3 regions of the Arthrobacter sp. KNU-44 genome follow, and region 3 is predicted to be linked to each of the others. Evidence: predicted binding sites of a transcription regulator. Region 3 holds the regulator's gene; each other region holds the start of a gene.

Region 1 (7,552 bases), 3.2 Mb from region 3:
TCATGAGCTCGTCGCGGGACCACACACGTCCGGAGCTGCCAATCTCGGTGAAGTCCGGGTGGAGCAGGATCCCCGTACGCCCAAGGTCTCCCCTGACGTCGGGCCTCAGGAGCTCCTTCTCAAGGAGAATCACGGTTTCTTCGTCTGAGCGCCCGCCCGCCTGGCCAAGGACCGTTTCTTCGTCGTCTCCGGCGAACAAAGTGGACTCGATGAACGGCTCCTGTTCCGTGAACGCCGCCGGCGCGTTAGGCAAGGATGACCCGCCCAAAAGGTCCTGACCGCCGAACAACGTGAGGTCTTCATCCGGGTTATCGGCGTCGTCGTGGCCGTCGAAAAGCGAGGGCGCCTCCACAGGCACTGTGCGGGCTGACGGCGTGCGCGCTGCTGGCGTGCGGGCAAAGGACCGCGCAGCCTCATCAGCCCCCGGATAACCAGGTCCGCCGGGAGCAGCTGTTCCTTGCTGGAACGCCGTGGCTACAGCGCGGGCGCGATCGTCGGCGGCCTCGTTGAGGTCGTGGCCGGCGTGGCCCTTGACCCACTCGAACGTGTACTTGCGGCCGACAATGGCCTGGTCGATGTCCTTGAGGAGATCGACGTTCAAGACGGGCTTTCCGTCGGCTTTGCGCCAGCCCTTGCGCTTCCATCCCGGCATCCACTTGGTGATGCAGTTGATGACGTACTGGCTGTCGCAGAGAATCTTCAGCTCTTCATCGGGCACGTGTGCCGTGGACCGGAAGAGGTCAAGCACCGCCATGAGCTCGCCCTGGTTGTTGGTTCCGTGCGGCCAACCGCCGGCCCTCCAGCAAGAGTCGTTCACGTACCAGGCCCAGCCGGCAGGCCCGGGATTGCCGAGGGCAGAACCATCGGCGGCAGCAATAATCGTCATGGTTTCCATCCTGCCAGACCGCCCCGACACTCCCGGACCGCGAGGCAGTGAGCGAGCGTCGGGCCAAAACCCCACACAAGTGAGCGAGCATCGGGCCAAAACCCCACACAAGTGAGCGGGCGTCGTTAAACGGCGACGACGGCCCCCACCTGAAGCGGGGACCGTCGTCGTGCGTGAGGCTGGTGAGCCGGCGCGGGGGCTTAGAAGCCGCCCATGCCGCCCATGTCGTCGCCGCCACCCATAGACGGAGCGTTCTTCTCCGGCTTGTCGGCAACAACGGCCTCGGTGGTCAGGAACAGACCAGCGATGGACGCAGCGTTCTGGAGAGCCGAGCGGGTGACCTTTACGGGGTCGTTGACGCCGGCGGCCAGCAGGTCCTCGTAAACGCCGGTTGCAGCGTTCAGGCCGTGGCCCGACGGCAGGCCGCGGACCTTGTCGATGACAACGCCCGGCTCGAGGCCAGCGTTGTAAGCGATCTGCTTGAGCGGAGCGTCGATGGCAACGCGGACGATGTTGGCGCCCGTTGCTTCGTCGCCTTCGAGCTGCAGGTTGGCGAATGCCTTGGCACCGGCCTGGATGAGGGCAACGCCACCACCGGCGACGATGCCTTCTTCAACGGCAGCCTTCGCGTTGCGGACTGCGTCCTCAATGCGGTGCTTGCGCTCCTTGAGCTCTACCTCGGTTGCGGCACCGGCCTTGATGACTGCAACGCCGCCGGCCAGCTTGGCCAGGCGCTCCTGCAGCTTCTCGCGGTCGTAGTCGGAATCGGAGTTCTCGATCTCGGCACGGATCTGTGCAACACGACCGGCGATGGCGTCGGCGTCGCCGGCACCTTCGACGATGGTGGTCTCGTCCTTGGTGACAACAACCTTGCGGGCGTTGCCGAGCAGTTCGAGGGTTGCGTTCTCGAGGCTGAGGCCGACCTCCGAGGAGATGACCTGGCCACCGGTGAGGATAGCGATGTCGGCGAGCTGTGCCTTGCGGCGGTCACCGAAGCCCGGAGCCTTGACGGCAACGGACTTGAAGGTGCCACGGATCTTGTTGACGATCAGGGTGGCCAGGGCCTCGCCCTCGATGTCCTCAGCGATGATCAGCAGCGGCTTGTTCGACTGCATGACCTTCTCCAGGACCGCAACGAGTTCCTTCACGTTGGAGATCTTGGAGTTGACGATCAGGATGTACGGGTCTTCAAGGATGGTTTCCTGGCGCTCTGCGTCGGTGACGAAGTAAGCGGAGATGTAGCCCTTGTCGAAGCGCATGCCTTCGGTGAGTTCCAGCTCAAGACCGAAGGTGTTGGACTCCTCGACCGTGATGACGCCTTCCTTGCCGACCTTGTCCAGGGCTTCAGCAATGAGGTTACCGATTTCGGTGTCGCCGGCAGAGATGGAAGCCGTGGCCGCGATCTCTTCCTTGGTCTCGATTTCCTTTGCGGAAGCAAGCAGCTCGCGGATAACGGCTTCAACAGCCTTTTCGATGCCGCGCTTGAGGGACAGCGGGTCGGCGCCGGCAGCTACGTTGCGCAGGCCTTCCTTGACCAGTGCCTGGGCCAGGACGGTGGCGGTGGTGGTGCCGTCGCCAGCGACGTCATCCGTCTTCTTGGCAACTTCCTTGACCAGCTCGGCGCCGATCTTCTCGAACGGGTCGTCCAGCTCGATCTCCTTGGCGATGGAAACACCATCGTTGGTGATCGTGGGGGCGCCCCACTTCTTTTCGAGGACGACGTTGCGTCCACGCGGGCCGAGGGTGACCTTGACGGCGTCGGCGAGGATGTTCAGACCCCGCTCGAGACCGCGGCGTGCCTCTTCATCAAATGCAATGATCTTGGCCATAACGGCGGTAGTCCTTTCGGGACAGTCGTTAAGAAGGTGCCTTCACTGCGGTGCCCGCGACGGACGATCCTTCACATTCGGCCTCTGTATGCCGCGTGCTCCGGACCTCACCCCAGCAAGGTTTTCTTTGTTCTCTCAGGCACCGCCACTGTTTCCATACGGCCGGAGCCGGGAAGAATTAGCAGTCAGTGCTTGAGAGTGCTAATCAATAATTAGCACTCACCCGAGGAGAGTGCAAGCAGCAAGAGCTGGAAACTACTCGCCACGCCAAGGGAATTCGCTACGGGCACAAGCCGTCACGGAGTCCGTGAGGCCGTCTCCTTGCCGCTCACCCGCGCAGTGTTGTCTGCCCCGTAGGTGAAGACCATGTAATTCGACGAGGTGACGTCGCCGTTGGCGTCGAACCCGATGGTGCCGGACTCGCCGTCGTAATCCGGGAGCTTGCCCTCCTTCAGCAGCTCGACGCAGTCCTTGTATGACGTACAAGACGTGCGTTCTTTCGTTGCCGCATCGCCCGACGTCGGACGCGTCCCGCCGGACACTGTGGTGAGCCAGGCCGCGATCGAGCCGCCGGCGTCGTCGCCCGCCGCTGCGGCCGCAAGCGCCGCGAGGGTAACGGCGTCGTACGTCTCGGCGGCGTACGTCGTGTCCTTGAGTTTGGGGTCGATGCCAGTCAGATCGGCTTGGAACGCCGCGCTCGGGAAGACACCTGGAAGAATCCCCCGCGCGCCGTTGAGGCCACCGGCACCGAGTGCGGTTCCGTATTGGCGGATGGCACCGTCGCTCAAAATCAGGCTCTTGCCGCTCAGCCCCGCGTTCAGGAGCTCGGCCAGGGCGCCTTGGGCACCGTCACGGGCAACCACGACGACGGCGTCCGGTGTGCCGGACTTGATGCCCGCCGCGGCGGGAGCTGCTTTGCCGGCCGCGAATTCCGCGTTGGACACGGCGTCCATTCCGAGGCTGCGGGCAGCGTCCATGACCGCTCCGGAGACACGTGTTCCGTAGTCCCCGGCTTCATGCAGGACGGAAATCCTCTTGGCGCCGGCGTCGTGGGCAAGCTTCGCCAGGACGCTGCCCTGTGCGGCATCGGCGGCCGTAGTGCGGAAGTAGAAGCCGCCGTTCTTGTAGCTGCTGAGTCCTGACGCCGTGTTGGCCGGTGAGATAAGTGGAATCCGGGCAGGAGACAGAACATCGATGGCGGCGGGCGCATGGCTGGAATCCGTCGGCCCCACAACGACGTCGGCGTGGGCTGATAGCAACGCCTTGGCTTGCGCCGCGGTATCGGCAGTGAAAGCCGCCGCGCTGGCTGCCTGGCTAGCGCTGCTGCTTTCGCTGGCCGCCGATGCCGGAAGCAACTCGACGGGATGGCCCTTGTATCCGCCTGCATCATTGATTTGCTTGACGGCCAACTTGGCTGCTGCCAACTCGGACTCGTTGAGGAATGCGGAACTGCCGGTATTGTCCAGAATCACGCCGATGCGCAGGATGCCGTCGCCACTCGGGGTAACCGAACTGAGCCTGGCGTTAGCCACGGGGGCGGAACATCCGGCCAATCCGAGGGCCAAGGCTGCAAAACCTGCGAGAAGAGGAATTGCCCGGGACCGGCGCCCTCCAAGGGGCCAGGACAGCCCTGTTGCCGCAACACCCACTAGATAAGCCGCACGCTTTCTGCCTGCGGGCCCTTCTGGCCCTCGCCCAGTTCGAAGTCGACCCGTTGTCCTTCTTCGAGCGCACGGAATCCATCCATCTGGATGGCGGACCAATGCACAAAGATGTCGTCACCGGACTCATCGACAGTGATGAATCCGTAGCCCTTTTCGGCATTGAACCATTTGACGGTTCCCAAAGCCATGATCCCCACACTTTCAACTAGCAGTGGCCGGCTTCCGGGATCTCCGGGCCAGCTCACAACTACTGTAACCACAGTCACGTTGCCGTAGCGCAACCTCGGGTGCGGGTGGCCGCAATGTTATTGAGGCGTAACCGAGTTGCTACTTGTAACCGGGGCCGAGGATGACAACCACGGGCTGCTGGAATTCGGCACTGTCCACAAGGTTGGAAATGCCCAGCAATTTACCGAGGGCTTCGGCATTGCCCTTCTGGGCTGCACCCTTGTAGAAGACCGACGACGTCTGCTGGGGCATGCCGCCCCAGTTTGCGACGGTGGACAACGGCCAGCCTCCGCCTTGAACGAGGCCTGCCACGCGGGCCGCCAGGCCACCAGTGGTGGTGCCGTTGTAGACCGCGACTGCCGCCGTCTTGTCCAAGGGCGCCGTGCTCGGGGTCGGCGTCGGGGTGCTGGAAGGCGTGTCGCTCGGGCTTGGCTGGCTGGACGCCTGCGCGGCGCCGCTTGCGGATGGTGACGCCGCGGCGCTTTGCTTGGGGGCATCGGTGGTGACGACGGCTTGCGGCGTCGTCGATGAGGTGAATCCAAGCTTCGGAAGGATGAGGAACGCAACGAGGCCTACGGCCAGCGCGATGCCGCCTAGCAGCAGCACCGGCCACAGGGCGGGCCGGGAAACGGACGCGACGAGTCTGTGGACACCTTGGCGCGATGAGCTCTGCGGGACACGGTCGAATTCATCCCGGGCAAATTTGGTCATGGTGAAGCCTTGTCCTTGCTGCTTGCTTGCTGGGGGATCAGCGGGTGCTCTAAGCGTCAGAACCGAGACGACGCGCTGTGCGGGCCCTCTGACGTGACATACGTAGTCTACGCAATCTCTTGACCAGCATAGGATCGTGCGCCAGCGCTTCCTCGGTGTCGATGAGGGCATTGAGGAGCTGGTAGTAGTGGGTCGCGGAGAGATCGAAGAGTTCCCTGACGGCCTGTTCCTTGGCCCCGGCGTACTTCCACCATTGCCTCTCCAGGGCGAGCATCTGCTGTTCACGCTCGCCGAGCGGCGAATCGCTGCGGAGTCCGGTGGACAGGTCTTCGAGTACCAATCCAGTTGCTTCGGACGCCATGGGTTCCCGTGCGGGTTCTGCCACGACACACTCCTTCGACGCATTGACTTAAAAAATGTCCCCCGCCCATGGTAACGGGCGAATAACATGGGTGTCATTTGCCCCGCCGCCTTGCGGAGCCGCTTTCCCCGGAGCCTCAGGACAGGGACAATGACTGGGTGGCAGGCGAAGAAGCATTATTCGAGCTTGAATCCGAGGATCACTCGGCCGAGTTCGAGGCACTCCCGGGAATGGCTTTGGCGGACCTCATGGCGCCGGACTGGGCCGACGCGCTCTCTGGCGTCGAGGACGAGTTGCGCTCGGTGCTGACCTTCGTGGCGGCCGAGGCCACACGCGGAACCCACGTGCTTCCTGCCGCGTCCAACCTCCTTCGCGCCTTCCGGCAGCCGCTTGCCGACGTCAAGGTGCTCATCCTGGGCCAGGACCCCTACCCGACGCCGGGACACGCCGTCGGGCTCTCTTTCGCGGTTTCCGGGCCAACCCGGCCCATCCCCCGCAGCCTCTCGAACATCTACCGGGAGATGGAGTCCGATCTCGGACTCCCGCCACGGGTTCACGGCGATCTTTCGGCTTGGACGGGCCAAGGAGTACTCCTCCTGAACAGGGTGCTCAGCGTCGCGGCCGGTGCGGCCGGCTCGCACCGGGGCAAAGGCTGGGAGGCCATCACGACGGCGGCGGTCGCCGCCGTCGCCGGCCGCCGCACGGTAGCGGGCAAGCAGAGTCCGCTCGTCGCGATCTTGTGGGGCAAGGACGCCGGAGCAGTACAGCCTCTGCTTGAAGGCGCCCCTGTGATCTCCTCCGCGCACCCCAGTCCGCTCTCCGCCTCGCGCGGTTTCTTCGGTTCGCGCCCGTTCAGCCGGGCCAATGCCCTGCTCCGTGCGCAAGGCGCAGATCCCGTCATCTGGGAGCTTCCACCGCTGCCCTAGCTTAGGCTTGCCTACATGACATCTTTGCCCGCGACGTCGTCTGCATCCCGCAATACCCGCCCCCAAGTGAACCTGACGGTGTTGCGCACCGAACAGCTTTCGCCCCATATGGTGCGCATCATTGCAGGTGGACCGGGGTTTGCCGGTTATGCGAACAACGACTTCGTGGACCGGTATGTAAAGATCGTGTTCCCGCAGCCCGGCGTCGACTATGAGCTGCCGCTGGATCTTTGGGCCATCCGGGAGACAATGCCCCGCGAACAGTGGCCCTACACCCGCACCTACACCGTCCGTTGGGTGGACCAAGCTGCGCAGGAGCTGGCAATCGACTTTGTGGTCCATGGCGACGAGGGCCTTGCAGGCCCGTGGGCCCTGGCCGCCCAGCCCGGCGACACGCTTGTTTTCACGGGTCCCGGCGGCGCCTACAACCCGGCGCCCGACGCCGACTGGTACCTTTTCGCGGGCGACGACGCCGCGCTCCCGGCGATTGCCGCCGCGATCGAATCTCTGCCGGCCGACGCCAAAGGCCTTGCCTTCCTCGAAGTCGATAGCGATGCCGACATCCTTGCCATTGCGGCTCCCGACGGCGTGGAGTTGCGTTGGCTTCTTCGCTCCGGAGTCCCGGCCGGATCAAGCTCGATCCTGCTCGATGCCTTGGGCGACGCAGAGTGGCTGCCCGGCCGCGTGGACGTGTTCGCGCATGGTGAGCGAGGCTATATGAAGGGGTTGCGGGAGATCTTCTTCAAGCAGCGTGGGCTGGAGCGTTCCCAAGTATCCCTTTCCGGATACTGGGCCCAGGGGCGCGTAGAGGACGACTTCCAAGCGGAGAAGAAACTCCCGATCGGGCAGATCTAGGGACTGTTTCGGCTGGGTCGCCCTCCGGACGCGGCGGGCTACCGCCGGCGGACGCGTCGTCGCTCGTTGCTGGCAAGCCCTTTGGTCAGCGG
Region 2 (7,552 bases), 240 kb from region 3:
GACAGTATCCGGGAAACTGACGACGGCGTGGTCGTCACCTCGGACAACACGTCCTGGACCTTCGAAAACGTGATCGTCTCGTCCGGCGGCTGGTCCCAAAAGCTCATGCCCGACTATCTGAAAGCGGCAACTGGGACGCGGCGGATCTTCCTGTCCTGGTTCGTGGCCAGAGACGCGACGGAATTCTCACCTGAGAGATTCCCCGTCTTCATCAGGATTTCCGGAGACCGCTCCATGTACGGCGCACCGAGCGTTGACGGAGTGACGGTAAAAGCCACCCTGGATGGTCGCGGCGCGCCAACGCCTGCGGCTGACTCAGTGCCAAGGGATCTCACCGCAGCGGAAATCGCCGAAACCACCGAGACGGTAATTGAGTTCCTGCCCGGCCTGTTCCCCAACATCGTTCGCTCGGACGCGTTCCCGGATCTCTACACCACGGACTCCCAGCCTTTGCTGGGTTTCCTCCACAATTCCAGCAGGATCTACGCCGCCACTGGTTTCTCCGGTGCCGGGTTCAAAATGGCTTCCGGATACGGAGAGATCGCAGCCAGCGAAGCCCTTGGCAAGCGCTGGTTTGACGGCCTCGACTTCGTTCGGCCGCAGAGGTTCGAGAAGATCTAGCGCCTTCCTGTGGGTTCCCTGGGTGAACTCAAGATCGCGTATTGTTGACAATCTACAGTTACTAAGAAAGTATGAAGCCATGGCAGCACTTAGCCCCATCCTGAAGCAGGCGACCCCTGTCGTCGTCGATTACGCGTCCGGGAGCTGGATCCACGCGACCGACGGCAAGAAGTACCTCGATTTCACCACCGGGATTGGTGTCACCAGCACTGGCCATTGCCACCCGGATGTGGTGGCTGCAGCCCGCGAGCAGGTGGGCAAAATTGTCCACGCCCAGTACACGACCGTGATGCACAAGCCCTTGCTGGAGCTCACGGAGCTGCTTGGCACCGTATTGCCTGAGGGATTGGACAGTGTCTTCTACGCGACGTCCGGATCTGAAGCCGTGGAAGCATCAATCCGCTTGGCCCGCATGGCAACCGGCCGCCCCAACATCATCTCCTTCCAGGGAGGCTTTCATGGGCGGACGGTGGCAGCAGCGTCCTTGACCACCGCCGGAACCAAGTTCCGCTCAGGATTCTCTCCTTTGCTGGGCGGGGTGCACATAGCTCCCTTCCCGCACTGGTACCGCTACGGATGGGACGAAGCCACGGCTGTCGAGTTTGCCTTGAAGGAACTGGACCACCTCCTTCTGACCGTCAGCACCCCGGCTGATACGGCAGGCTTCATCATCGAACCTGTCCTCGGTGACGGCGGATACATCCCGACGCCGGTCGCCTTCCTCCAAGGACTTCGGGAACGGGCGGACCGGCACGGGATCGTGCTCATCCTCGATGAGGTCCAGGCAGGCGTCGGCCGGACGGGCAAGTTCTGGGGGCACGACTGGGCCGGGATATGCCCCGACGTGGTCATCACTGCAAAGGGCCTCGCAAGCGGCTTCCCGATTTCGGCAATTGCCGCGTCGGCGGATTTGATGGCCAAGGCGTGGCCAGGCTCCCAAGGCGGTACCTATGGAGGAAACGCGGTTGCGGCGGCAGCCGGCGTCGCCACCTTGGGCGTCATTCGGCGGGAAAACCTCGTGGAAAATGCCTTGCTCCGCGGCGATGAGCTGCGGGCAGGGTTGGACACACTGCAGGCGGAATTCACGGGAATCGGAAACGTGCGCGGACGGGGCCTCATGCAGGGCGTCGAATTCACCGCCGAAGGCAACGTTCCAGATGCGGCAGCTGCACTCGCGGTCCAGCAGGCCGCCATCAAGGAAGAGCTCCTGCTCCTCACCTGCGGCCCGCATGGCAACGTCATCCGTCTCATCCCCGCCCTTAACGTCAGCAGCGATGAAATCCAGACGGGTCTGTCCAAATTCACGCAGGCGCTCAAGTCGGCCGCTTCCTAGTCCCCCCTGATCACTGAAAGAGCGAACATGAACCTCTCCTTCGATCCCACCACTCTCCAGACACTCTTGTTCATTGACGGAACGTGGCAAAGCGCTGCTGGCGGAGCCACCTTCCCGGTAGAGAACCCGGCCACGAACGAAGTCATTGCCCACGTTGCCGACGGCGGTCCCGAAGACGCCGCCTTGGCCATCGAGGCCGCAGGTCGCGCACAGGCACAGTGGAGCAAATCCACGCCACGCCAACGGGCCGACATCCTGCGGCGTGCCTTCGATCTTGTCATTGCCAACACCGACCGGCTCGCGTCGATCATGACCGCCGAAATGGGAAAACCCCTCGCCGAAGCGAAGGGCGAAGTAGCCTATGGCGCCGAGTTCCTTCGCTGGTTCTCGGAAGAAGCCGTGAGGATCGGCGGTGACAGCACCACCTCCGTGGACGGACATACGCGCATCCTCATCACCAAGGAACCCGTCGGGCCCTCGATATTGGTCACGCCTTGGAACTTTCCGCTCGCCATGGGAGCGCGCAAGATCGCCCCCGCAGTTGCCGCGGGGTGCACCATGGTGTTCAAGCCGGCCGAGCTGACGCCGTTGACCTCCCTGGCCCTGGTGGAGATCTTCCGCGAAGCCGGACTTCCTGACGGCGTGCTGAACGTCGTGACGACGTCGAGCGCTTCCGCCGTCGTACGAACGTGGACGGACAGCGGAATCGCCCGCAAGATCAGCTTCACCGGTTCCACCGAGGTGGGCAAAATCCTCCTGAGGCAGGCCGCGGACAACGTCATGCGCTCCTCCATGGAGCTCGGCGGGAACGCACCGTTCATTGTGCTCGCCGATGCCGACATCGAGAAGGCGGTGGATGGAGCCATGAAGGCAAAGATGCGGAACATGGGCGAAGCCTGCACGGCCGCAAACCGCTTCTTCGTCCACCGCTCCGTTGCAGAGGAGTTTGGCGAGAAGTTCTCCAAAAAGATGTCAGAATTGCAGGTGGGCAACGGCGCTTTGGCAGGAACAGAAGTCGGCCCGCTCATCGAACAGTCAGGGTTGGACAAGGTGGAGTCACTCGTTGCCGACGCTGTGTCCAAGGGTGCCCGGGTGCTTACTGGCGGAAGCCGCCCGGAGGGTCCCGGCTACTTCTACTCCCCCACTGTCCTGACGGATGTGGCGCTGGAATCCGACCTGATGACCACGGAGATATTCGGCCCGGTTGCAGCCATTACGCCCTTCGACAGTGAGGACGAAGTACTGCGCATGGCCAACGACACCGCATGGGGCCTGGTGGGCTACGTGTTCACTGAAAGCATGGACAAGGCCATGCGGTTCTCAGCGGAACTGGAGGTCGGAATGGTCGGCCTCAACACCGGCATCGTGTCCAATCCCGCCGCTCCTTTCGGAGGCGTCAAACAGTCAGGCCTGGGACGCGAAGGCGGAAAGATCGGGATCGAAGAATTCCTGGAATACAAGTACACCGCGATAGCGGTCTAGTAGATTCAACTTGCTGAAGTATGAAATGAGGGGATGTCAATGGCGGCACCGGAGCGAATGTTCGTATTGGAGGGCCGGCCCACGGCGCAGCTGATCGCTGACCAACTCCGAGAGCTCATCGTCCAAGGGGCTTTCAGCCCCGGTCAGCAGGTGAACGAATCTGCCTTGGCGAGCCAGCTCAACACCTCAAGGGGGCCCCTCAGGGAAGCTCTGCAGCGCTTATGCCAGGAAGGCATCCTGGTGAGCAAGCGTAACCGCGGCGTTTTTGTGTTGGAGCTTTCAAACGAAGACATCAAAGAGATCTACGCCGTACGCGAGGCAGTGGAACTGGCCGCCGCCAACACTCTCCTCCATTCCGGTCCGGACCAGGTCACGGACACCTGTCGAGAGCTCAAGGGGATCATCAAGAACATGGCGAAGCAGGTTGCGGCGTCGGACTGGCAGGCGATCGCCAGGCTCGACATGCAATTCCACACCGCTTTCGTTTCCGGCACTGGAAACACGCGATTGATCCGGATTTACGAGACCCTCGCCGCGGAGTCCCGCATGTGTATCCTCAGCCTGGAAGTCGCGTATCCCCGCATAGATGTGCTGGTGCAGGAGCACCAAGACATCCTGGACCTTCTTGAGAGGCGCGACCAGAGCGGACTTCAGCAAGCCATAAAACGGCACATGCAGAAAGCCGTCGAGGACCTCACTTCGACACGGCAGCCAAGTGGTGTCACCGCGTAAATGTTGTTAGCTCCATAAAAACTACGGGCCCGGTTCAAGTGAACTGGACCCGTAGTTTTTCTCTTCAATGTTCCAGATATTGCGTGTCCTCAGCGTGACGACAACCCCGCTTTGGCCCCGGACGCCTCTCGGTGGGCCGGGAGAGTGCCGCTTGGTGTGACGCTCGGGACCCTGCAAGCCACCAGCCTCAAACTCCCCTCTGCCTCAGCTGGACGCTTTCGCGCTGCCCTGATCCGGCACTGAATCCCCATGCCCACAGACAGCGACGACGCCGTCCTCAGGATCGATTTAATCGAGACGGCCCAGCTCGCGGAGGTCCTCAAGCGCCGTTCGCGGACTTGAGTTCCGCCTCGAGGCGCCGGTTGTCGGCCTCCAGGACCAGGACCATCCGGATGCCGGCCAGGTTCAAGCCCGATTCCAGAAGCTCCCCGATCCGCCGCAAGGTCACGAGGTCGTTCTCGCTGTACTGGCGGGTCCCGCCCAGGGTCCTGCCCGGTTCCAGCAGGCCCTTGCGTTCGTAGAGGCGCAGGTTCTGCTGACCCGTTCCCACCAGTGCGGCCGCAACGGAAATCGCATACACGCCCCTCCCCCGGTCCCCGGCCTGCCCCATCGGGCACCTCCAAAATCCTTCGAAAATCAGGCTTGCCCTGACCCATATGCAGTGCTATAAGAAATATATACCAGCCACCATAGATCAGCTGGATTGACAACAAAAAACTGCGATCTGCAAGGAGTGACACACCATGCTGATGCGAACGGACCCCTTCCGTGAACTCGACCGGCTCGCCGAACAGGTACTCGGCACCACAGCCCGGCCGGCGGCCATGCCCATGGACGCCTGGCGGGAAGGCGAGGACTTCGTGGTCGCCTTCGATCTGCCCGGAGTCAACGTGGACTCGGTGGACATCGACGTCGAACGCAACGTCCTGACCGTCAAGGCCGAACGCCCGGACCCCGTCGGCGAGGACACGGAACTGATCGCCTCCGAACGGCCCCGCGGCATCTTCAGCCGCCAGCTCATCCTCGGCGACGCGCTGGACACCGAAGGCGTCAAAGCAAACTACGACGCCGGCGTCCTGACCCTGCGCATCCCGGTCGCGGAAAAAGCAAAACCGCGCCGCATCGAAATCGAAACCACCGGAAAACAGCGCCAGGAAATCAACGCCTGACCGCCGGCGCACCCTCCCGGACCGGGAGCACCACAGCGGCCCACCATGCAAAGAGGGCGGTCGAGTTCACAGACCACGCCACAGCGCAGCCAGCGCACGGATGGATGAGGCCCCGAGGATGACTCCCGCAACGATGGTCCCCGGCCGAACAGGCCGGGGACCATCCCCGCCCACGGAAACACCCCGCATCCAAAACACACACCACCGCCAACCATGAGGAACAACGGCCCCGACCTTTACGAGACCCTGCAGATCGCCCCCACCGCCACGGCACGCGAGGTGACCCGCGCCTACCGCACGCTCATCCGCAGCCGGCACCCCGACACCCGGGCGGCCCGCGAACACCCCACCGGCCCCGGCCCGACGGAACCGGAGACGAAGACCCAAAAAGAGCTGCAGGAGCTCCGGGACATCATGGCCGCCTACGCCATCCTCGGCAACCCGGAAAAGCGGGCCGCCTACGACCGGGAGCACCCGCGTCCAGCCGCGAACGCCACGCCGCAACGCCCCGGCCCCGTTCGGATCCCAAGGCAGTTGCCTCCCGCCACGGCGCTGCTGATCGGACCGGTCATCTGGGAGCCGCCCGCCCGACGGTCCCCGGGAACGCCGCTCCGGCAACCGTCATATCCGCCAACCCGCTACACGCTCATCCTGCAGATCAGGCGATAAGAGCCGGAAAACCACACCAGCCCAAGGAGCCCCCATGAGTGCCTGGCGACCCTACGACAACCAACTGATGCCCGCGTTCTACGAACGCTTCGAAAAACGGTGGGGCAAAGGAACAGCCCCGTTCCTGGACCCCGAAACCCACGAACAACCCACCCCCCGGGCCCAATGGATCAACCCGGACACCGGCGCCGCAGTCGCGGTCGTCCCCATCTGGACCGAAGACCCCCAGCACCGCTCCTTCGCCGTGTTCTACCTACCCCCGGCCGGCGACATCTGGATCCTGCGGCCCGGCTACACAAACTACCTCGAAACCGACCCCAAAAACCCCGGGCAAGCCACCCTCCGCAACGACGCCTTCCGAAAAGCCGTCGCACACGCCAAGGAATTCATCTACGGAACCCAACCCTGAAAACCGTTCCCCGGAGCACACCATGACCCCTCCACAGATCAGCCAGTTCCTCCAGGAATGCATTGTTCACGATGACCCAAGCGAGTCAGGGATCAACGCCGACGCGCTCTACGGGCTCTACGTCAGCTCGTGCTCCCTGAACCGCAAAATCCCCCTCCCCGACCACGCCTTCCGCACCGCCCTGCGCCTCGCCGGCCTTCGCACGGAAAACAACGGGAAGAGCAAAAAGAGAGTCTTCCAAGGCCTGCGCACGACAGGACCAGCCGCAGTGGACCACATCCTCAACAGCAGCGCCCAAACCCCGGCGGACCCCAGGTAGAGCAGGTGATGGACCGGGGCCAAGGTAACGCGCCAATGCCCGGTGTCACCCTGTGCCGGGCACTGGCGCAGCTACCGCCGAGAGCATGTTCCAGGGAAACGCCCTCGCCCCGATCGTAGGCCGCGGAACCGGCCCGGCACTTGAGTGCCGGCTACCTGTTTTGGCAGCCCTTGTGGCAGTGACGTGTCCGAGGCGACCTGGGGGCTGTCGCAGGAACCCCTGGCCCGGGCGTGCATTGACGCCCCCACATCGAAGACTCAGGGCGGACCGCAATAAGCACATCTACCAAGCAGACATAAGTGTGGACGCTGTCCAACCCCCTTTGGCAGGACAAGCGGACAGGCACAACTCCCCGCTACGACCGGGAGTAGCTTTCCAGGCAACTTCCGCGCCAAGGTCAGCCAATGTACGGCTCAGTCCAGCGGCATGGGTGTGCATCATTGTGCACACCCGTTCTTGCGCCACGGCCTCGATTCTCCGCTACGCGCCATGCCGAGAATTTAGCACAAGCGAACCCTAAGCAAGCGGTATTGCTCTTAGGGGGCCAGTTCGCCCGCCCGAGTCCAGCCGAGGGCCTCGTACCGGTCCGCTGCCCCGGCGTCCACGGGCGCGTAGACAACATCCGCGCCCTCGACGAAGGCTTCCTCCGCCAGGTGGGCCAGGACCACGGCCTCGTGATCGAGCGCCACAGCGTCGCCGTCCACTGCGCGCACAGGGCCCACCACAGCGAATCCATCGCCGAACGCCACCCGGCCCCGCGCCAGTGGGCGGTCAAAGCGGGTCAGCTCCACGACGTCGTAATCCTCCAAGGGCGCCTC
Region 3 (7,552 bases):
TCCCGCGACATGAAGGCCCAGTATCTGGACCGCATGGATATCGAACGCGAACGTGGCATCACCATCAAGTCCCAGGCTGTCCGCATGCCCTGGGAACTTGACGGCACCAGCTACGCCCTGAACATGATCGATACCCCCGGCCACGTTGACTTCACCTATGAGGTTTCCCGTTCCCTCGCGGCCTGTGAAGGCGCAGTCCTCTTGGTGGATGCCGCGCAAGGCATCGAGGCCCAAACCCTGGCCAACCTCTACCTGGCGATGGAAAACAACCTCACGATCATTCCGGTGCTCAACAAGATCGACCTTCCGGCCGCCCAGCCCGAAAAGTACGCCGCGGAACTCGCGAACCTTATCGGCGGCGACCCCGAGGACGTGCTGCGCGTATCCGGCAAGACCGGCGTGGGCGTAGAGGCCCTGCTGGACAAGATCGTCCGCGATCTTCCGGCTCCTGTCGGCGACCCGGACGCTCCGGCCCGAGCCATGATCTTCGACTCCGTGTACGACACCTACCGCGGCGTGGTCACCTACGTCCGTGTCGTGGACGGCATGCTGCACCCGCGCGAGCGGATCCAGATGATGTCCACCCGTGCCACCCACGAGCTCCTGGAAATCGGTGTCAGCTCTCCGGAGCCCACGCCCTCCAAGGGCCTGGGCGTCGGCGAAGTAGGCTATTTGATCACCGGCGTGAAGGACGTCCGCCAGTCAAAGGTCGGCGACACCGTGACCAACCTGGCCAAGCCCGCTTCGCAATCCCTCGCCGGTTACGCCGATGCCAAGCCTATGGTCTTCTCCGGCTTGTATCCCTTGGACGGCACGGACTATCCAGTGCTCCGGGATGCCCTAGAGAAGCTCATGCTCAACGACGCAGCACTCGTCTACGAACCTGAGACGTCTGCCGCCCTGGGCTTCGGTTTCCGCGTGGGCTTCCTTGGCCTGCTGCACTTGGAAATCACCCGTGAACGCCTCGAGCGCGAGTACAACCTCGACCTCATCTCCACCGCTCCCAACGTTGAGTACGAGGTCACGCTGGAGGACAAGCGGGTCCTGCACGTCACCAACCCGAGCGAATACCCCACCGGCAAGATCTCGGAGGTGCGCGAACCTATGGTGTCCGCCACCATCCTGGCGCCGAATGAGTTCGTGGGCGCCATCATGGAGCTGTGCCAGAGCCGCCGCGGCGTCATGGGCGGCATGGACTACCTCTCCGAAGACCGCGTGGAAATCCGGTACCGCCTTCCGCTGGCCGAAATCGTCTTCGATTTCTTCGACATCCTCAAGTCCAAGACCCGCGGCTACGGTTCGCTGGACTGGAAGGCCGACGGCGAGCAGGTCGCAGACCTGGTCAAGGTGGACATCATGCTCCAGGGCGAGCAGGTTGACGCTTTCAGTGCCATCACCCACCGCGACAAGGCCTACGCCTACGGCGTCATGATGACAGGCAAGTTGCGCGAACTCATTCCCCGCCAGCAGTTCGAGGTGCCCATCCAGGCCGCCATCGGTTCGCGGATCATTGCGCGTGAGAGCATCCGCGCCATCCGCAAGGACGTCCTTGCCAAGTGCTATGGCGGTGACATCACCCGTAAGCGCAAACTTCTGGAAAAGCAGAAGGAAGGCAAGAAGCGCATGAAGATGGTGGGCCGCGTGGAAGTTCCACAGGAAGCGTTCATCGCAGCCCTGACCACCGACGAATCCAAGGACAAGGCCAAGAAGTAATGCCGCTTTTCGCCCGGGACACCACGGGACACGCGCGCACTGTAGGGGCGCGCGCAGGACAGGCACGAGGGGAAATCCGTGCCTAGCGTTCTTCCCCTCGGGGATCCGGCACCTGCGGACGGACTCTTGCCGCCGCAGGTGCTCGACGGCGTCGATTCACGCAAATTTGGACTGTACGTCCACATACCTTTCTGTGCCGTCCGTTGCGGATACTGCGATTTCAACACTTACACAGCCACCGAACTTGGCGGCGGCGCCTCCCAGGACGCCTACGCGTCTACTGCCATTTCGGAAGTGGAGTTCGCCGTCCGGGCCATGGAAGCCTCCGGGCTGCCGCAACGGCACCTGAGCACGGTGTTCTTCGGCGGCGGGACGCCGACCCTGCTGCCTGCCGAAGATCTCGCACGCATCCTGACGGCCGCCGTCGGGCACTGGGGCCTGGAAGCGGGAGCCGAAGTCACCACTGAGGCGAACCCGGACTCTGTGACGCCCGAGTCCCTCCAGCTGCTCGCAGACGCCGGCTTTACCCGGATTTCCTTCGGCATGCAGTCGGCGGTCCCTCACGTCCTCAAGGTCCTGGACCGTACACACACTCCCAGCCGGGTCCCCTTGGTGGTCCAATGGGCGCGCGACGCCGGCCTTGCGGTGAGCCTCGATCTCATCTATGGGACTCCCGGCGAGTCCATGGCTGATTGGCGGACCTCCCTCGAGACAGCGTTGTCCTACGGTCCGGACCACATCAGTGCCTATGCGCTGATCGTGGAAGAAGGCACCAAGCTGGCGGCGCAGATCCGGCGCGGAGAAGTTCCCGGCATCGACGACGACGACCACGCCGCCAAGTACGAACTCGCCGATCAGCTGATCAGCGCCGCCGGTCTGGACTGGTACGAGGTCAGCAATTGGTCCCGCACTCCCGAACAGGCGTGCAAACACAACCTAGCCTATTGGCGGGGAGACGATTGGTGGGGCATCGGACCCGGTGCGCATTCCCACATGGGCGGCGTCCGCTGGTGGAACGTCAAACACCCCACAGCCTATGCCAACAGGCTCGGCAGCGGGGTGTCTCCGGCCGCTGGACGTGAAACGCTCGACGCCGGAACCCGGGAAGTGGAACGCATCATGCTGGAGGCTCGGCTCGGCACAGGGCTTCAAGTTGACGCGCTCGACAAGGTGGGCCGCCACGCCGTCGCAGGCCTCATTGCCGACGGACTGGTTGAGCCTGGTGCGGCCTTCCAAGGACGGCTGGTCCTGACTCTCAAGGGCCGGCTACTCGCGGACGCCGTGGTCCGCCGGATCCTTCCGGACTAGCGGCAGGCGCTAGCGGTTGGCGCGGGAGTTGCGTACGGACCCGCGAAGACCGGCTACTTGATCCAGCGCAGGTTGAAGCGGTAGCGGTGCGGTTGTCCGTGGTTGACGCGGATTCCGGCTGACACCGAGAAGCAGGTCACGGCCACCCAGATCGCCGTGGCAAGGACAGCGAACAGGTTTCCCACCACCGGGAGCAAGACAAGGACGTTGGCGAGCACTGCGGCAATCGTCGGAGGCAAAGTGAAGTTGAGCGCTTCCTTGGATTCCTGTGCCGTGAAGGGGCCACGTTCGCGGAAGATCAGGTAGATCAGAAGCGAAGGAACGCAGCCAAGGATCCCGCCGAAATGTGCCAGTGTTGCCCACTGCCGGTCTTCCGAGGCGGTCAAGGGCAGCGCGTTGGCAGGAACGCCGTGGTACTGGGACTGGCCCGAGGTGCCATCCCGATCGTCAGGAGCGTTGTCTGCCAAAGTATCTTCCTTCGAGTATCAATCGGTGCAGTGTTGCTGTCCCAGAATACTTGCTCGGCACGCGATCAGCCGACCAACTCCTCTGCCCGGGGCGCGCAATCGTCACGGAACAGTCAGGAAATCGATCACTTCTTCCACGCGGCCCAGCAACGAGGGCTCCAAATCGGCGTAGCTGTGGACGGCGCCAAGAAGCTTTTGCCAACCCAGCCCGACATCTTCGGCCGTCTCATGCGGCCAGCCGAAGGACCTCAGGATGCCGGTCTTCCAATCCGTGCCGCGCGCGATGGTTGGCCATTGCTCGATCCCCAACACCTTGGGCCGGATTGCCTGCCAGACGTCCACGTAGGGATGTCCCACGATCAGGACGTTTCCCGCGGCGCCCGGCAGCGTCATGGCTTCGGCAGCAATCCGCGACTCCTTCGAATCCGGTACCAAGTGGTCCACGAGGATTCCGAGCCGGCGGCCCGGGCCGGGGGAGAACCCGGCGATGGCGGCCTTGAGATCGTCCACGCCGTGCAAGGGCTCGACGACGATGCCCTCCACCCGGAGATCATCTCCCCACACCTTTTCCACGAGTTCGGCGTCGTGCTTGCCTTCCACCCAGATCCGGCTCGCCTTGGCGACTTGGGCCCGCTGCCCGGCGACGCGGACGGATCCCGATGCCGTCCTGCCTGCTTGCGCCGCGGCCTTGGCGGACGCGGCGCGTGGAGCCGGCGGCACGAGCTTCACTGCTTGTCCCTCCAGGAGGAATCCGAATCCGAGCCGGAACGATTTGGCCTTTCCCCGCCGATCCTCAAGCACCACAATGTGCATGCCCCCGGACTTCTCCACCCTGGTCACGGCCCCGACCCAACCGGACTGCACGTCCTCGAGAACCATCCCGCGTTCAACGGGCACCTCAGGCAGTTGCCGTTTGGCAGACGAGGTGAGGTCTTGCGGGCCCCAATTGTCGTAAGACACGGTCTTCACACCACTTTGCGCTAGGGGGATCGTTGACGGTCCGTGGCATTACCCACGGCCGCGCGGGAATCATGTTCGCCGCGAGCGGTACCAATGCTAACAACGAGGTGGCTCATACTAGACTTGTTAGCACTTGGGCATGTTGAGTGCTAATTGTTGAAATGTTGATTGGAGGTGGGCAGTGAGCGAACCACGCAAGCTTGAAGTGTTACGCGCCATCGTGGAGGACTACGTTCACTCCCGCGAGCCCGTCGGCTCCAAAGCCTTGGTCGAACGGCACCATTTGGGAGTGTCGAGCGCCACCATCCGCAATGACATGGCACTTCTTGAAGAAGAAGGCCTCATTGCCGCGCCGCACACGAGTGCCGGCCGCATTCCAACGGACAAAGGCTACCGCCTGTTCGTCGACCGCATCTCCGAGGTCAAGCCGCTTTCGGCTGCCGAGCGCCGGGCTATCCATTCCTTGCTTGAGGGACCCGACGACGTTGAGGACATCCTTGAGCGCACTGTCCGGCTCCTCTCCCAACTGACCAACCAGGTCGCCGTCGTCCAGTACCCGCACCTGAGCCGCGCGCGTGTCCGGCACATTGAGTTTGTCCTTTTGGCACCGCGTCAGGTCTTGGTGGTATTGATCGCCGATTCTGGCAAGGTGGAACAGGGCGTTGTGCACGCAGCGACGGACGCCACCGACGAAGAGCTCATGGCCTTGCGCGCGCGGTTCCTTGGAAGCATTGCCGGCTCCCAGCTCGACCTCATGCCGCAAGTCCTGCCTTCGGTGGTTGCCTTGTGCCCGCCGACGCTTCGCAACCTTGCAGGCGCCCTTGCCCATGGCCTGGAAAGGCTTGCCGAGCGGAGCCGCGACGAGCGCATGGTCATGGCAGGCACGGCCAACCTGGCCCGCTCCAACGTGGACTTCCCGCTGAGCATCGGTCCGGTCCTCGAAGCGCTTGAGGAGCAGGTGGTCATGTTGCGGCTGTTGTCGGATATGGCGGAAGACCCCCGCGGCGTCACGGTGAGCATCGGCCGCGAAAACCCCTATGACGGCCTCTCGGAGGCTTCGGTGGTTGCCACGGGCTACGGTCCGGGCAGCAGCGCCAAGATCGGCATTCTTGGACCCACCCGCATGGACTACCCCAACACCATGGCGGCCGTCCGTGCCGTCGCACGCTACCTTTCCCGCATTCTGGGCGGCTGACAGCCTCGGCTGGAGGGCGCCTCGCAAGAAACGCAGTGGAACCGTAAACAAGGAAGAGATACCGACTTTGAGCAGTCACTATGACGTTCTGGGCGTCTCGCCGGAAGCAACCGGCGAGGAGATCAAAAAGGCCTACCGCAAACTCGCACGTAAGCTGCACCCCGATGTGAACCCCGGGGCCGGCGCAGCCGAGGAATTCAAGGCGGTGACCCACGCTTACGAGGTCCTCTCCGACCCCCAGAAGCGCCGTGTCTACGACGCAACTGGCAACGAGAACGGGACCGACAACGGTTTCGGCGGAGGATACGCGGGCCAGGGATTCGCCTTCCAGGACATCTTCGATACCTTCTTCGGCGGAGGAGGCGGCGGCATGCAAGGCCCCGCATCACGTATGCGCCGCGGGCAGGACGCCCTGATCAGCGTTCGCATCGACTTGCGTGAGGCCGTGTTTGGTGTCAACAAGAAGCTTGAGGTGGACACCGCTGTCATCTGTCCCACGTGCGAAGGCTCATGTTGCCGTCCGGGCACCCACCCGGAGCGCTGCGACATCTGTGGCGGCTCGGGCCAGGTCCAGCGGGCTGTACGCTCGATCCTCGGCCAGGTCATGACAGCCGCACCGTGTGGATCGTGCGAAGGTTTCGGCTCGATCATCAAGGATCCTTGCAATGAGTGCAACGGCCAGGGCCGCATCCGCAGCCGCCGTTCACTGACCGTTAAGGTGCCCGGCGGCGTCGCTACCGGGACCCGCATCCAGCTGTCGTCGCAAGGCGAAGCAGGTCCTGCGGGCGGTCCTCCCGGTGACCTCTACGTGGAGATCCGGGTCAACAGTGACTCCACCTACATCCGCGAAGGCGACGACCTTCACGCCACGCTGAGCGTTCCCATGACTGCCGCGGCACTGGGTACTGAGCTGCAGCTTGAGACTTTCGACGGTCCCCAGGAGATTGACGTCAAGTCCGGCACGCAGTCCGGCGAAGTCATCACCCTGCGTGGACTCGGCGTCACCCATCTCCGCGGCTACGGCAGGGGAGACCTCAAGGTGCACCTGCACGTTGAGACGCCCGGCAAGCTCGACGCCGCACAGGAAGACCTGCTTCGCCAACTGGCAAAATTGCGCGGAGAGCAGTTCACCGAAGGCAAGCTTGTGGCCAGCGGCGGTATGTTCGCGAAGCTGCGGGACAAGCTCGGTAACCTATAGCGGTGAGCAACCCCGTATTCTTCGCAGCAGCCGGAACGCTTGACGGGCTCGGCCCTGGAGACACTTTTGTGCTCGACGGCGCCGAAGCCAGGCATGCTGTCACCGTCAAGCGCCTGGAAGTCGGCGAAGCCGTCGATATTGCCGACGGTGCCGGAAAACGGCTCACGGGCACCGTGACCGAATCCGGGCACGGAACCCTGACAGTCCTTGCCACCGCCGTCCAGGAGGAGCACCAACCAACCGTGCGGCTCGTATTGGTCCAGGCCCTCGCGAAGGGCGACAGGGACGAACTTGCCGTCGAGACGGCAACGGAACTCGGGATCGACGCCGTCGTGCCCTGGCAGGCCGAGCGTTCCATCGTCCGTTGGAAGGGTGACAGGGCGGCCAAGTCCCACGCGAAGTGGCAGTCCGTCGCCACGGCAGCCGCCAAGCAGGCGCGGCGCGCGTGGATTCCCGAGGTGCGTGCCGCCGTCGACGGCTCCGGCCTGGCTGCGGCGGTTGCCGCGGCCGACTTGGCGATCATCCTGCATGAGGACGCGAAACGTCCGCTGCGGGATGTCCTGCAGAAGTGGCAGGCCGAGGTTTCCGACGCGGAAACCGGGGCGGGTCGCGAAGTCCTGCTCATCGTCGGCCCGGAGGGTGGCATTTCACCGCGCGAAGTGACGAAGCTCAGCGACGTCGGCGCGGTCACCGCGCTCCTGGGCCACCACG

What was found. The regulator HrcA, encoded in region 3, represses chaperone genes, less so after heat shock. The targets are predictions, from matches to a motif close to TTNGCACTCGNNNNNNNCGAGTGCNAA.
Region 1: a site for HrcA is predicted at 2,928-2,954, ahead of groL (chaperonin GroEL). Genes of this name have one in related genera too.
Region 2: a site for HrcA is predicted at 4,810-4,836, ahead of ACSVHC_RS22970 (Hsp20/alpha crystallin family protein). Genes of this name have one in related genera too.

Annotation. Positions count from the first base shown of each region.
Region 1 is NZ_JBPXNG010000002.1:1,220,738-1,228,289, forward strand. Features, by position in the region: gene ACSVHC_RS06405 (RNase H family protein) at 1-886, opposite strand, end outside; gene groL (chaperonin GroEL) at 1,087-2,715, opposite strand; gene ACSVHC_RS06415 (ABC transporter substrate-binding protein) at 3,012-4,247, opposite strand; gene ACSVHC_RS06420 (cold-shock protein) at 4,364-4,567, opposite strand; gene ACSVHC_RS06425 (LytR C-terminal domain-containing protein) at 4,707-5,318, opposite strand; gene ACSVHC_RS06430 (DUF3263 domain-containing protein) at 5,368-5,703, opposite strand; gene ACSVHC_RS06435 (uracil-DNA glycosylase) at 5,838-6,605, shown strand; gene ACSVHC_RS06440 (siderophore-interacting protein) at 6,621-7,460, shown strand; gene ACSVHC_RS06445 (threonine/serine exporter family protein) at 7,499-7,552, opposite strand, start outside.
Region 2 is NZ_JBPXNG010000002.1:4,681,799-4,689,350, forward strand. Features, by position in the region: gene ACSVHC_RS22945 (FAD-dependent oxidoreductase) at 1-621, shown strand, start outside; gene ACSVHC_RS22950 (aspartate aminotransferase family protein) at 701-1,954, shown strand; gene ACSVHC_RS22955 (NAD-dependent succinate-semialdehyde dehydrogenase) at 1,982-3,436, shown strand; gene ACSVHC_RS22960 (GntR family transcriptional regulator) at 3,476-4,168, shown strand; gene ACSVHC_RS22965 (MerR family transcriptional regulator) at 4,488-4,778, opposite strand; gene ACSVHC_RS22970 (Hsp20/alpha crystallin family protein) at 4,912-5,337, shown strand; gene ACSVHC_RS22975 (J domain-containing protein) at 5,551-6,006, shown strand; gene ACSVHC_RS22980 (hypothetical protein) at 6,041-6,415, shown strand; gene ACSVHC_RS22985 (hypothetical protein) at 6,438-6,734, shown strand; gene ACSVHC_RS22990 (hypothetical protein) at 7,271-7,552, opposite strand, start outside.
Region 3 is NZ_JBPXNG010000002.1:4,436,834-4,444,385, forward strand. Features, by position in the region: gene lepA (translation elongation factor 4) at 1-1,713, shown strand, start outside; gene hemW (radical SAM family heme chaperone HemW) at 1,792-3,021, shown strand; gene ACSVHC_RS21800 (DUF4870 domain-containing protein) at 3,075-3,488, opposite strand; gene ACSVHC_RS21805 (DUF3097 domain-containing protein) at 3,591-4,448, opposite strand; gene hrcA (heat-inducible transcriptional repressor HrcA) at 4,630-5,643, shown strand; gene dnaJ (molecular chaperone DnaJ) at 5,711-6,841, shown strand; gene ACSVHC_RS21820 (16S rRNA (uracil(1498)-N(3))-methyltransferase) at 6,844-7,552, shown strand, end outside.